DNA from 3 places in the Kitasatospora sp. NPDC101155 genome. Region 3 is predicted to be linked to each of the others. Evidence: riboswitches for the same ligand, from Rfam matches in the RefSeq annotation. Region 3 holds a riboswitch; each other region holds the start of a gene.
What was found. Region 3 has a riboswitch for cobalamin ahead of ACIRYZ_RS43370 (cobalamin biosynthesis protein). Riboswitches for the same ligand answer to the same signal wherever they lie in the genome.

Region 1 (4,205 bases), on a different contig from region 3:
GTGCAGCAGGGTGCCGGTCCCGCCGCTCTCACCGCTCCAGAGCGGCACGGCCTGGTCGCCGGGGATGATCCGGACGTCCGGGCCCTCCTCGTAGTCGAGCAGCGTGGCGATGGAGACGCCGAGCGCGTCGCCGAGCCGGACCACGGTGGCCACGCTCGGGTTGGTGCGGCCCTGCTCGATCTGGACGATCATGCCGCGGCTCACCCCGGAGCGGGCGGCGAGGGCGTCCAGGGTGTGGCCGCGCTCGGCGCGCAGTCGCTTGAGGTTCCGGGCGAGGGCCTGGGAGACGAGGTCGGGGTCCGGCACGCGGGCAGTCCTCCGGTGTCCACAATACGGAAAGTGCAGAATATTGTTCGGCGAGGTGCAGCTCAGTGAACTACGCTGCCTTCTCGGCAACGAGTCCATCCGACTGTACTTCGGAGTGCATTGTGCTGTCCTCGATCTCCTGGCACCTCCAGTGACCGTCCTGCTCGCCCTCTCCGCCAGCCTGCTCACCGGCCTGGGCGACTTCGGCGGCGGCGTCCTCACCCGCCGACTGCCCGCGCTCGCCGTCGTGGTCGTCTCCCAGACCGCGGCCACCGTCGTCCTCCTCCTCGCGGTCCTGGCCACCGGCGGCTGGGCGGACGCCTCCCCCGCCCTCTGGTACGCCGTCGCCGCCGGGGTGATCGGCCCGTTCGCGATGCTCGCCTTCTACCGGGCGCTCGCGCTCGGCCCGATGGGCGTGGTGTCCCCGCTGGCCACCGTCGGCGTCGTGGTGCCGGTCGGCGTCGGGCTGGCGCTCGGCGAGCGGCCCGGTCTCGGCCAGGTGGCCGGGATCGCGGTGGCCGTGGCCGGCGTGGTGCTGGCCGGCGGCCCCGAGCGCGGCGGGCCGTCCGCCGCCCGTACGGCCCTGCTGCTCACCCTGGCCGCCGCGTTCGGCTTCGGCGCCAACATGGCCCTGCTCGCCCAGGCCTCGGCCGGCGGCGGGTTGCTGCTCGTGCTGTGCGTCCAGCGGCTCGTCAACGTCGCCGTCGGCGGCGCCGCGCTGCTGTTCGGCCTGCGCGGTACCGACACCTCCGGGCTGCTGCCCGAGCTGCGCGCCCGGCTGCCCCTGCTCACCGCCGTCGGGCTGGCCGACGTCGCCGGCAACGCCACGTACGCGATGGCCTCGCACAGCGGCTCGGCGGCGGTGGCCGCCGTGCTCGCCTCGCTCTACCCCGTGGTCACCGCGCTGCTGGCGCGCGGAGTACTCAAGGAGCGGCTGCGCCCGGTCCAGGTGGTCGGCGCCGGGCTCGCCGTCGCGGGCACGCTGCTGCTCGCGGCAGCGTGACCGACGGACTACTCCGCGGGCGTCCAGCGCTTCTCGACCCCGGCCAGCTTCCAGTAGGCGATCGCGATCGCCCACACCACCACGAACAGCCCGGCGATCGCGTACCCGACGTTGTCCAGCGAGATGTCCGCGATGAACCCGGTGACCGGGTCGGTCAGGTCGAGCTTCTCGTGCAGCACCCCGACCAGCTCGATGGTGCCGATGATGAAGGCCACCGCGATCGACAGCCCGGTGATGGTCAGGTTGTAGTACACCTTGCGCACCGGGTTGGAGAACGCCCACTGGTACGCGAAGTTCATGAAGGTCCCGTCCAGGGTGTCGAACAGGCTCATCCCCGCCGCGAACAGCAGCGGCAGGCAGACGATCGCGTACCAGGGCAGCCCGGCCGCCGCACCCGAGCCGGCCATCACCATCAGGGTGACCTCGGTCGCGGTGTCGAAGCCCAGGCCCAGCACCATGCCCACCGGGAACATCTGTCCGGGCCGGGTGATCGAGCGGGTCGCCCGGTTCAGCACCCGGGCCATGAAGCCGCGCGAGTTGAGGTGCTCCTCCAGCTGCGCCTCGTCGTACTTCCCGGCCCGCATCGAGCGGAACACCTTGAGGATGCCGACCAGCGCCGCCAGGTTGAGCGCGCCGATCAGGTAGAGGAAGGCGCCGGAGGCCGTGGTGCCGACCAGCCCGAGCCACTTGTGGGTGGCCGAGTCGTCGTCCATCAGCGTGTTCGCCAGCTGGGCGCCGCCCGCCACCAGGGCGGCCATGAGGACCACCATCGAGGAGTGCCCGAGGGCGAACCAGAACCCGACCGAGACCGGCCGCTTGCCGTCCGCCATCAGCTTGCGGGTGGTGTTGTCGATCACCGCGATGTGGTCGGCGTCGAAGGCGTGCCGCATGCCGAGGGTGTACGCGGTGATACCCAGGCCCACCCCGAAGACCTGGGTCCCGACCGCGTAGTTGTGCGGCGCGACCAGGAAGACGAGCGTCCCGAAGGCCACCACGTGCATGGCCAGGATCACCCCCATCAACCCGGCCGTGCGGATGGTGTCCTCGCGCTTCCACCTGAAGGTGGGCAGGACCGAGGGGGCCGCCTCCGTGGGAGTGGCGGTTTCGGGCAGGGTCATCTTCGGATCACGCTCCAGCACCTCGTGGAAAGACTTCGTGAGATGCCGTGGCCGGTCTCCTGGCTTACGGGGCTTCCGGACCCGCCTTCCCAGGCGCACGAGGCGCCCAGTGGCACGTGGGTTCGGACAACTCTCCCCCGATCACAGTGGCGAGGGCCGCTCCGGACTGGGACCCCTGAGGGTCCGTCACCGGTCTTCCCGAGCACCACGGCGGGGAACACCGTAGGGGCAGTCCACCACCCTCGCAAGGTTGCGCACCTGTGCAGGTGTCCAGGATCACAGGTCGTGAGCTGCCAGAATGTCCGCATGCATCTCGTACCGGCCGACCGCGCGGGCCACCGCACCATCGACGGCCACCGGGTCTGCGAGGCCATCGCCGCGATCGGCGACACCGCGCACGTCCGGTCCTGGGCCGAGCGGTTCTCCCTGCTCGCCGACCCCGGACGGCTCGCCCTGCTGCTCGCCCTGCACCGGGCTGGCCCGCTCGCCGTCAGCGACCTGGCGGTTGCCACCGGCATGCGCGACCCCGCCGTCTCCCAGGCCCTGCGACTGCTGCGCACGGCGGGCGTGGTCACCGGGGACAAGGACGGACGCGTGGTGCGCTACCGGCTCGTGGACGACAGCATGCGCCCCCTCCTCGACGAGTGCGCCGCCGGAGAACACCACGAACCCACCGCAGCGGCGGGCTGACCGACACTCGGGCCCGGCCGTCTCTCGCAAGGGGCCCCCGGGAGCGGCCCGGATGAGTACGATCATGAGGTGCCGTCCCACCCCCACGTCTGGCCCGCCGACCGCTGGAACACCCGCCCGGTCAAGGCCCGCGTGCTGGCGGTCGCCCGCACCCTCACCTCGGCGACCCGGGTCCTGGACGTCCTCACCCTGCTGAACCAGGACGGCATCGAGCGGTACTTCACCGTCAACCCCGGCTCCGCCTTCGCCGACCGCGGCCTCACCGACTACCTGCGCGACCTGCCCGGCTACACCGTGCTGGAGTGGGAGGACGCCGTCCGCCGCCGCTTCGACCTGGCCGTCGCCTGCGCCGTCCACGCCTCCATGCACCGGCTGGACGCCCACCTGGTCGTCCTCCCGCACGGCGCCGGCTACAACCGCCTGGTCACCGAGTCCACCGGCGACACGGTCAGCGCCGCGGGCCTGTCCCGCAACGAACTCACCCACCGGGGGCGGGTGTTCGTGGACGTCCTCGGCCTCTCCCACCCCGAGCAGCTGGACCGGCTGCGGGTCTCCTGCCCCGAGGCCCTGGACGTCGCCCGGGTCGTCGGCGACCCGTGCTTCGACCGGATCCTCGGCAGCGTACGCTCCCGGGACGCCTACCGCGCCGCACTCGGCGCCGTCGACGGCCGCCGGCTCGTCGTCGTCAACTCCACCTGGAGCGGGCACTCGTTACTCGGCCGCCGCCCCGACCTGCCCCGCCGCCTGGTCCGCCGGCTGCCCGCCGACGAGTACACGGTGGCCGTCGTGCTGCACCCCAACATCTGGAGCCGGCACGACCCCGAGACGCTGCTCGACGACGCCCGCCGGATGGGCCTGCGGCTGATCCCGCCGCACCAGGGCTGGCAGGCCGCACTGGTCGCCGCCGACTGCCTGATCGGCGACCACGGCTCGGTCTCCGTCTACGGCGCCGCCCTGGGCCGCCGCACCCTGCTGGTCGCCACCGGCGCCGCCGAACTCGACCCGCACTCCCCCAGCTACGCCTTCGGCCAGGCCGCGCCCGTCCTCGACCCGGACGGCGACCTCGCCGCCCAGCTCGAACAGGCCCT
Region 2 (4,205 bases), on a different contig from region 3:
GTTGGAGGTGCCGGCCTCGGTGGTCGGGTAGAAGTTGATGTCCACCACGCGGTCGAGGAAGGTGACGGCGGTGCGCACGGTGGCGTCCAGCCGCTCCCAGTCCATCGCACCGAGCAGGTCCTCGACCGAGGCACCGGCGGCCACGTGCGCGCCGAGGTTGACCGAGCCGAGGTTGCAGACGGCGGTCTCGGAGTCGTCCGTGACCTCCAGGATCTCGGTGCACAGGTTGGAGGAGTGCACCGTGCGGCCCGGCAGCGCGGTCTGGTTGGCGGCGCGGTTGGAGGCGTCCTTGAAGGTCATCCAGCCGTTGCCGGTCTGCGCCAGGGTGCGCATCATGCGGGCGTACAGGGTCTGCGCCGGGATGGTGCGCACGGCCTTGCCGGCCAGCTCGGCCTTGCGGTAGGCCTCGTCGAAGTCGGCCCCCCACAGGTCGACCAGCTCGGGCACGTCGGCGGGGGAGAACAGCGACCAGTCGGCGTTGGCGTTGACCCGGCGCATGAACTCGTCCGGGATCCAGTGCGCCAGGTTGAGGTTGTGGGTGCGGCGCGCCTCCTCACCGGTGTTGTCGCGCAGCTCCAGGAACTCCTCGATGTCGGCGTGCCAGGTCTCCAGGTAGACGCAGGCCGCGCCCTTGCGGCGGCCGCCCTGGTTGACCGCGGCGACCGAGGAGTCGAGGGTGCGCAGGAACGGGACGATGCCGTTGGACTTGCCGTTGGTGCCGCGGATCAGGCTGCCACGCGAGCGGATGCGCGAGTAGGACAGGCCGATGCCGCCGGCGTGCTTGGACAGCCGGGCGATCTGCGCGTAGCGGTTGTAGATCGAGTCCAGGTTGTCCAGCGGGGAGTCGAGCAGGTAGCAGCTCGACATCTGCGGGTGCCGGGTGCCGGAGTTGAAGAGCGTCGGCGAGGAGGTCAGGTACTCCAGGCGGCTCATCAGGCCGTACAGCTCGGCCACCTCGCGCACCGACTGCTCGGAGTCGCCGACCGCCAGGCCGCAGGCGACGCGGAGCAGGAAGTGCTGCGGGGTCTCGATCACCTTGCGGGTGATCGGGTGGCGCAGCAGGTAGCGGGACTGCACGGTGCGCAGGCCGAAGTACTCGAAGCGGTCGTCGCCAGCGGCGTCGATCAGCGCGTCCAGGGCGGCGGCATGCTTGGCGACGAAGGCCGCGGTGGTGTCGCCGATCAGGCCCTCGGCGTGGCCGACGGCGATCGAGGCGGAGAAGGACACCGAGCCCTGGCTGTTCGCCTCGTCGACGATCTCCAGGGCGAGCAGGCGGGCCGCCAGCTTCGAGTACTGGGGGTCCTCGGCGATCATCGACGCGGCGGCGTCCACGGCCAGCCCGCGCAGCTCGGCGAAGTCCGAGCCGGCGTGGCGGCCGCGCAGCGCGGCGGCGGCGACATGGCCGGGGTCCACCTCGGTGAGGTCGGCGCTCCGGTCGGTGAGAAGCCGCAGCAGCGCTCCGCCGGGGTCGGAGACCGTCCGGTCGGTGAAGGCGGTACCGGAGCCCTGGGCGGGCAGGGTGGCTGAGGCAGCGGTGGTCAAGGCGCTCTCTCCTGGCGGCGATCGGCGGCAGTGATCGGGTGGCACCGGACCGATCTGGGCAGGGGAGCACGGCGCGAACGCAAACGGCGCCGCGCGACGGTGTCTCCCCGGCCCGCCCGCGAGGCCCGGAGGTGTACTGCTGGTGCTGGCGCGGCCTCTGCGGGAGGGCCGTGGGCACGCCGTCGGCAGGTACTCGGACTCGCGGACACGGCTGCTGGAGCCGCCCGCACACCGCTGCGGGGCAGTCCCGGATTCCCACCGGGTTCCCCTGCATCGACAGCAGGAACGAGCATACATGTAGTGGTGCCTCACTGATGTGGCACCACATGTAGTGCGGCGTGGTGTGTTGGCGCGATGACCGGCGGTACCGGGGCGGGTGGCGGTTCGTGCCCGTCCGGTGCCCGGATCCGCGCCTCGGGCGGCCCGGATCCACACGCCCGCGTCCTGGTTTCGGCACGGAATGGTCACCGGGCGGATCGACGGTCAGGGGGATGCCCTACGATCTGGGCGCATGAGCGACGGAACCGGCGTACCTGGGCACGGGCCGCAGGGAACGCCTCCCGCCGGGCCGGGGGGCGCACAGAATCAGCAGTCGGTGGCGCCGGGTCCGGTGCCGCCGCCGAGCGGCGGTTTCGGCCCGCCGCCGGCCTCGTACGGGCCGGTGGTGCCGTCCGCGCAGCCGCTCTCGCAGCCCGTCCCGCCGGTGCCGCAGCCCCGGCCGCAGCCGGTCGCGCAGCCCCAGCCCCAGCCGATGCCGCAGCCGCAGCCGCAGCCGCAGTCGCAGCCGGTGCAGCCGACGGCCCCTCAGCCGCAGTGGCAGCAGCAGCCGCCCCAGCAGCCCGTGCCGCCGCAGCGCGTCGAGCCGAACTGGGAGGCGCTGGCGGACCGCAACGAGGCCGACGGCAAGCGCAAGCGCCGGATGAGGGTCATCGGCATCGTGGCCGCCGTCGTCGTGGTGGGTGGTCTGGCCGCGGGCGGCGTGCTGCTCATGGGCAAGAAGGACGACACCAAGAAGGTCGGTCCGGTCACCACCGCGTCCGCCTCGAACAAGCCGACCCCCGGGCCGTCGAGCGCGAGCGCGACCCCGGGCGGCCAGACGGACGACCCGTCGAAGCCGATCTGGGAAGCCGCCACCGACCCGGCGCCGCAGGACGCGGGGGCGCTGTTCTCCGCGATGCAGGTGACGGTCAACGGCGCGACCTGGAACCGGACCGTGGTCTCGCTGGACCAGCCCTGCTGGGACGGCAACTCCACCACCGGCGGTCTCGGCAAGATCCTCGGCGACCAGGGCTGCCAGAAGGTGCTCCGGGCGACGTACGTCTCCGGCGACAGCGCGGTGACCGTCGGTGTCGCGGTCTTCGACCACAAGATCCAGGCCGAGACCGCGGTGAAGAACTACGCCGGCCAGCTCAAGGGCCTTCCGGCGCCCGGCGCCCCGGCGTTCTGCGCCAACCCCGGCTGCACCAGCACGCACAGCAGCCTGGGCCGGTACGACTACTTCACCGTCGAGGGTTCGGCGAAGGGCGGCAACGCCCCCGATGCCACCGCGACCGCGGCGGCCTCCGGTTTCGCCGAGCACGTGAAGGGCCAGCTGCTCCAGCGGGCCAAGGCGGCGGGCTCCGCCACGCCCGGTTCGCAGGGCACGCCGGCGGCCACCCCGGCCGGCTGACCTGCCGTGACACCCCGGTGCCGGCGGATCCGTTCGCCGGGGCCGGGGGAGTGTGGCAGGCTCTCAGGGGTCATTCGTACGTGTGTTCCGGTTGCGTCCGTGGGGGTCGGTGCCGGCAAGCAACCGGAGGAGCGGTCGTGGCCCTGCCCAGTGCCCTGCGCGGCAAGCCCGCCCTCCTGGCCGCGGCAGGGATCGTGGTCGTCGCGGGCACCTTCGCGCTGCTCGGCCGGGACGACCGGGTCGACGGCGAACAGCCCGCGCGGGTACCGGTGTCGGTGGGCGCCCCCGGACGCACCCTGCCGCCGGACGTGGGCCGGGACCTGCTGGCCCGGGACCCACAGGCCTCGCCGAACGCCCGCGCCGTCCAGCAGTTCCTCGCGGACCTGGAGAGCCAGGCCCGCACCGGGCAGAGCGGCGGCACGGTGATCGGCCAGCACGTCGAGGCGCACAACGAGCGCAACAACCCCGAGTACGGCGACTACCGGGGCACCAAGCAGGTCGGCTACTACTACAAGAAGGCCGCCGACATCACCGGCAGGCTGCCCGGCTTCCTGGAGACCGACCTCGGCCCCGGATACGGCCAGAACGCCTGGGGCGTGGGCAACCCGCGCTCCTACTCGGCCGGCCGCTGGCCCACCTGCCGGACCGGCTGGCAGTACACAGACGACGCCGTCGACCTGATGACCGCCGTCTGGTCCGGCCACCCGCGCGCCGACGACGGCACCTACGGCAGCTCCGGCGTCCAGCAGAACTGCGACGGCAGCAGCACCGAACTGCCGGACAACGGCGGCGCCCCGGCCGGGATCGTCGGCATGTCCTTCCACGAGCCCTACCCCGGATCGGACGTCAAGTCCTTCGACCGGGTGCTCTGTTCGAACTCCCCGGCGGCCAAGGACCCGGGCTGGTTCGGCCGGGTCGTGGACGCCGCGCACGACACCCCCGAGTACCGCGCGCTGATCACCGACCTGTCCTACCTGGCCGACCACCTGGAGTA
Region 3 (4,205 bases):
CCAGCCACAGGCCCGGCAGCATCGGCAGCGTGCCCAGCACCGGACGGCCGGTCAGCTCGTGCAGCATCTCCAGCCCGGGCGCCAGCAGCCGCGCGTCGCCGCGGAACTTGTTGACGAACCAGCCCGCCACGTGCCGCTGGTCCTCGGCCGACAGCAGCGCCAGCGTCCCGTACATCGCGGCGAAGACCCCGCCGCGGTCGATGTCGCCGACCACCACGACGGGCAGTCCGGCGGCCGTGGCCAGGCCCATGTTGGCGATGTCCCGGTCGCGCAGGTTGATCTCGGCGGGCGAGCCGGCGCCCTCGCAGACCACCACGTCGAAGCGGCGGCGCAGGTCCGCCAGGCACTCCAGGGAGCGTTCGAGCAGGACGGGCTTGCGCTCCCGGTAGTCCAGCGCGCCCACCTCGGCCACCGGCCGGCCGAGCAGCACCACCTGGCTGCGGCCGTCCGCGCCGGGCTTGAGCAGCACCGGGTTCATCGCCGCCTCCGGCTCCACCCGGGCGGCCTGGGCCTGCATCGCCTGGGCGCGGCCGATCTCGGCACCGTCGGCGGTGACGAAGGAGTTCAGCGACATGTTCTGTGCCTTGAACGGCGCGACCCGCACGCCCTGGCGGGCCAGCCAGCGGCAGATCCCGGCCGTCACCACGCTCTTGCCCGCGTCCGAGGTCGTCCCGGCGACCAGCAGCGCGTTCGTCATGCCCCACCCCTCTTCATCAGGAGCCGCAGCAGGACGTGCCCCGCGACCGTCGTACCCAGCGCCAGCGCGCCCACCCGCCGGGACAGCGTGCAGGCCCGCTCGATGTCGTCCACCGTCACCGGCCGCAACTCTGCGCCCAGCACCGGCCGGTGCTCCACGCGCTCCCCGTACTGCAAGGTCCCGCCCAGCCGCACGCCCACCGCGCCGGCGAAGGCCGACTCGGCCTGGCCCGCGTTCGGGCTCGGGTGCGCGGAGCCGTCCCGCCGCCAGACCCGCCAGGCGGTCCGGGGCTCGGGTGCGGCGGCCACCGTCAGCAACGCGGTGAGCCGGGCGCCCGGCCAGCCGGCCACGTCGTCCAGCCGGGCCGAGGCCCAGCCGAAGCGGGCGTAGCGGGGCGAGCGGTGGCCCACCATCGCGTCCAGGGTGTTTACCGCGCGGAAGGCCAGCAGGCCCGGCGAGCCCGCCAGGGCGCCCCAGGTCAGGGCGTTCACCACGGCGTCGGCGGTGTTCTCGGCCACCGACTCGACCACGGCCCGGGCGATCTGCTGTTCGTCCAGCGCGCTCGGGTCCCGCCCGCACAGGTGCGGCAGCCGTTCCCGGGCGGCCGTCAGATCGCCCGCGGCGAGGGAGCGGCCGATGGTGCGCGCCTCCCGGGTCAGCGAGGTGCCGCCGAGCACCGTCCAGGTCGCCGCCGCGGCCAGTGCCGCCCGCCCCAGCGGACGGCGTCCCACCGTACGGTCCAGGGCCAGCGTGCCGGCCGTGACCGCGCCCACGCACAGCGCCGTGTACGCCGTCCCGGCCGTGCGGCCGTCGCGCCACAGGCGCCGTTCGAGGCGGGTCGCGGCGCTGCCGAAGAGCGCGACGGGGTGGCCGCGGCGGGGGTCGGCGAAGCGGGCGTCGACGGCGTAGCCCGCGACGGCGCCCAGCGCGAAGGCGGCGGCGCGGGTCAGCGGGCGCACTGCGGTGGGCAGCTCGGGGTCCGATGGGGCGGGGCAGGCTGCATCGCGTGCGTGTCCTCACTCAGGGTCCGCGCCCTGGATCGACGTACCGGGGGCGAGAGTCTCCTGGCTTCCGGGTCGGACGCACCCCCGGGCCTTCCAGCGGCTTCTGACGGCCCGCCGTGACACCTTCCGAGCGTGCTCCCCGGTGACAGTGGCGGGACCGCGCCGGATTCGCACCGGCTTCCTCTCCATGCCTCCGTTTGGCGCAAGGATCCCATCACGCGGCCGATCCACGCGTCAACCGAGGTCACGGAGGGGTTGGTCACACGGCGGCCGCACGGCGGCCGGGTGCCGTCACTGTGCGATCGCCCAGCGCGGCGGAGGGCCCGTCAGTCCCGCTTCGTGCGTTCCGGGGCTGGGGGCGCGCCGAGGGCCGCGCCTACCGTTCGGTGCCATGCGCCGCAGAAAGACCCCCGCCGCCGCCCCGCCCCCGGTGCCGTTCTCGCCCGAGGCCGCACGCGCCCACCGGGTCGGCCTCGGCCTGACCCCCGAACAGGTCGCCGAGGGTATGGCCGCCCACGGCGTACGGCTGCTGTTCGGCCACGTCCTCGCCTGGGAGAACGGCGACCTGAGGCCCGGCGAGGCCGAGCTCATCGCCCTCGCCCGCGCCCTCTGGTGCCCCGCCGCCGACCTGATGGGGGCGCGCCCGACGCGCCTGCGGGACCACCGCATCGCCCGCGAACTCGGCCAGGAGGCCGTGGCCGAACGCGTCGGCATGTCCCTGCCCGCCTACCAGCAGGCCGAACTGACCGGCTACTGGGACGGCGACCCGGACCAGACCCACGCCCTCGCCCAGGTCCTCGGCCTGCGGCTGACCGAGCTGGTCGAGGCCACCGGCCGCGCCGAGGCCCTGGACCGGCTGCTGCGCCAGTGCGTCGCCGGCCGCTGGCAGCCCCATCTGCGCGCCCTCGCCCGTCTCGTCCCCGTCCCCGAGCCGGACCTCGCAGCCGTCCTCCCCGTCCTCCACCAGGAACACCACGTCCCCACCCACTGGGGCACCCCCAGCGTGCCCCGCATCCCCGCCCCGCCGCTCACCCCCCGGTTCTGGCAGCTGCTCGCGGCCCAGCCGACGGCCGTTCCGGTCTGAGGCTCCTCTTCCTCCCCCGTGCCCCGGTTCCCTTCCCATTCCCCGGATGGCCCATTCCGGTGGCCTGGGGAGCACGACCCTGGTGAACTGGTGTACGAACACCGTCCGGGTCCGTGAAGCAGAGCGGGGAACGATATGCGTTGGCGAACCGCAGCGGTCGTGGCCGCCGCTGCCGTCGGGGCCGGGGCCGTCGTCCTGGTGATCGGCCGCCGGGCCTCCGAGCGGATGGTCCATCCGGGCGCGGGGCCGGGTGCGGGGCCAGGGGCGGCCGTGCAGGAGTCCGGGCCCATCCTGGTGCAGAGCCTCGCCGCCGGCCGGGTCACCTTCACCCGCCGCCCCGAGAGCCTGCGGCGCGGCCGCTGGGCCGTCGAGTGGGAGGGCGGCGGGCACGCGGTGGTCGAGGAGATCCTGCACAGCGACGAGCAGGGCGTCACCCGGCGGCTCGTCCGCGCGGACCGGGGCACCCTCACGCCCGGCACCGAGGTGCACTTCACCCCCCGCGTGCTGCTCGGCGACCCCACCGAGGCGCTCGGCCTGGCCTTCAGTGACACCAGCGCCGACGGCGAGCTGGGCGCCCTCCCGGCCTGGCACCTCGACGGCAAGCGCGGTACCTGGGTGATCCTCGTCCACGGCACCGAGGCCGACCGCCAGCAGACCCTCCCGGTCCTGCCCGTCCTCGACCGCCTCGGCCTGCCCGTCCTCGCCGTCACCTACCGCGGCGACGCGGGCGCCCCCGCCTCCCCGGACGGGTTGAGCCACTTCGGCGCGACCGAGTGGCGCGACGTCGAGTCGGCGATACGGCTGGCGCTCGACCACGGTGCGGGCCGGGTGATCCTGTACGGCTGGTCGTTGGGCGCCACCATGGTCCTGCACGCGGCGGCCCGCTCCGCGTGGGCGCACACCATCAGCGGGCTGATCCTCGACTCGCCCGTCCTCGACCTGCCCGCCTCCGCCCGCCGCGACGCCGCCCGGGCCGGCTTCACGGGCGTCGCCGCCGAGCTGGGCGCCCTGGCCGCCGAGGGGCGCACCGGCGTCGACCTCGCCGACTTCGCCCGGCTCGCCGAGGGAGCGGACCTGCACGCCCCCACCCTGGTGCTGCACAGCCCCAGCGACCGGATAGCCCCCTTCGGCGCCGCCCAGCGCCTCGCGGCCGCCCGCCCGGACGTGGTCAACCTGCAGGCCTTCCCGGGCGCCGACCACGCCGCCCTGTGGAACTCCGCCCCCGACCACTACACCGAACTCCTCCGTCGCTGGCTCACCCCCCTGCTCTGACCGCGCCGGCCCCGGCTTCGGGGGCCAAATTTGGCCCTGTGGGTGAGGGTCGGCCCATCCGACTTCCCCGCGACAGCCCACCCGACCGCCCGTTGCCGCCCCGGGAAGCACCACCGGCCCGGGGCGCCCGCGGCTCCGCCCTGCCGTC

Region 1: another riboswitch for cobalamin. It lies ahead of ACIRYZ_RS19645 (HoxN/HupN/NixA family nickel/cobalt transporter); the one in region 3 lies ahead of ACIRYZ_RS43370 (cobalamin biosynthesis protein).
Region 2: another riboswitch for cobalamin. It lies ahead of ACIRYZ_RS11745 (ribonucleoside-diphosphate reductase subunit alpha); the one in region 3 lies ahead of ACIRYZ_RS43370 (cobalamin biosynthesis protein).

Annotation. Positions count from the first base shown of each region.
Region 1 is NZ_JBIWPN010000012.1:30,667-34,871, forward strand. It holds gene ACIRYZ_RS19635 (helix-turn-helix domain-containing protein) at 1-306, opposite strand, end outside; gene ACIRYZ_RS19640 (EamA family transporter) at 458-1,309, shown strand; gene ACIRYZ_RS19645 (HoxN/HupN/NixA family nickel/cobalt transporter) at 1,318-2,427, opposite strand; cobalamin riboswitch at 2,459-2,652, opposite strand; gene ACIRYZ_RS19650 (ArsR/SmtB family transcription factor) at 2,734-3,117, shown strand; gene ACIRYZ_RS19655 (hypothetical protein) at 3,187-4,205, shown strand, end outside.
Region 2 is NZ_JBIWPN010000006.1:202,226-206,430, forward strand. It holds gene ACIRYZ_RS11745 (ribonucleoside-diphosphate reductase subunit alpha) at 1-1,518, opposite strand, end outside; cobalamin riboswitch at 1,709-1,852, opposite strand; gene ACIRYZ_RS11750 (hypothetical protein) at 2,054-3,211, shown strand; gene ACIRYZ_RS11755 (glycoside hydrolase family 26 protein) at 3,349-4,205, shown strand, end outside.
Region 3 is NZ_JBIWPN010000076.1:11,410-15,614, forward strand. It holds gene ACIRYZ_RS43365 (cobyric acid synthase) at 1-697, opposite strand, end outside; gene ACIRYZ_RS43370 (cobalamin biosynthesis protein) at 694-1,656, opposite strand; cobalamin riboswitch at 1,755-1,886, opposite strand; gene ACIRYZ_RS43375 (helix-turn-helix domain-containing protein) at 2,093-2,785, shown strand; gene ACIRYZ_RS43380 (alpha/beta hydrolase family protein) at 2,921-4,057, shown strand.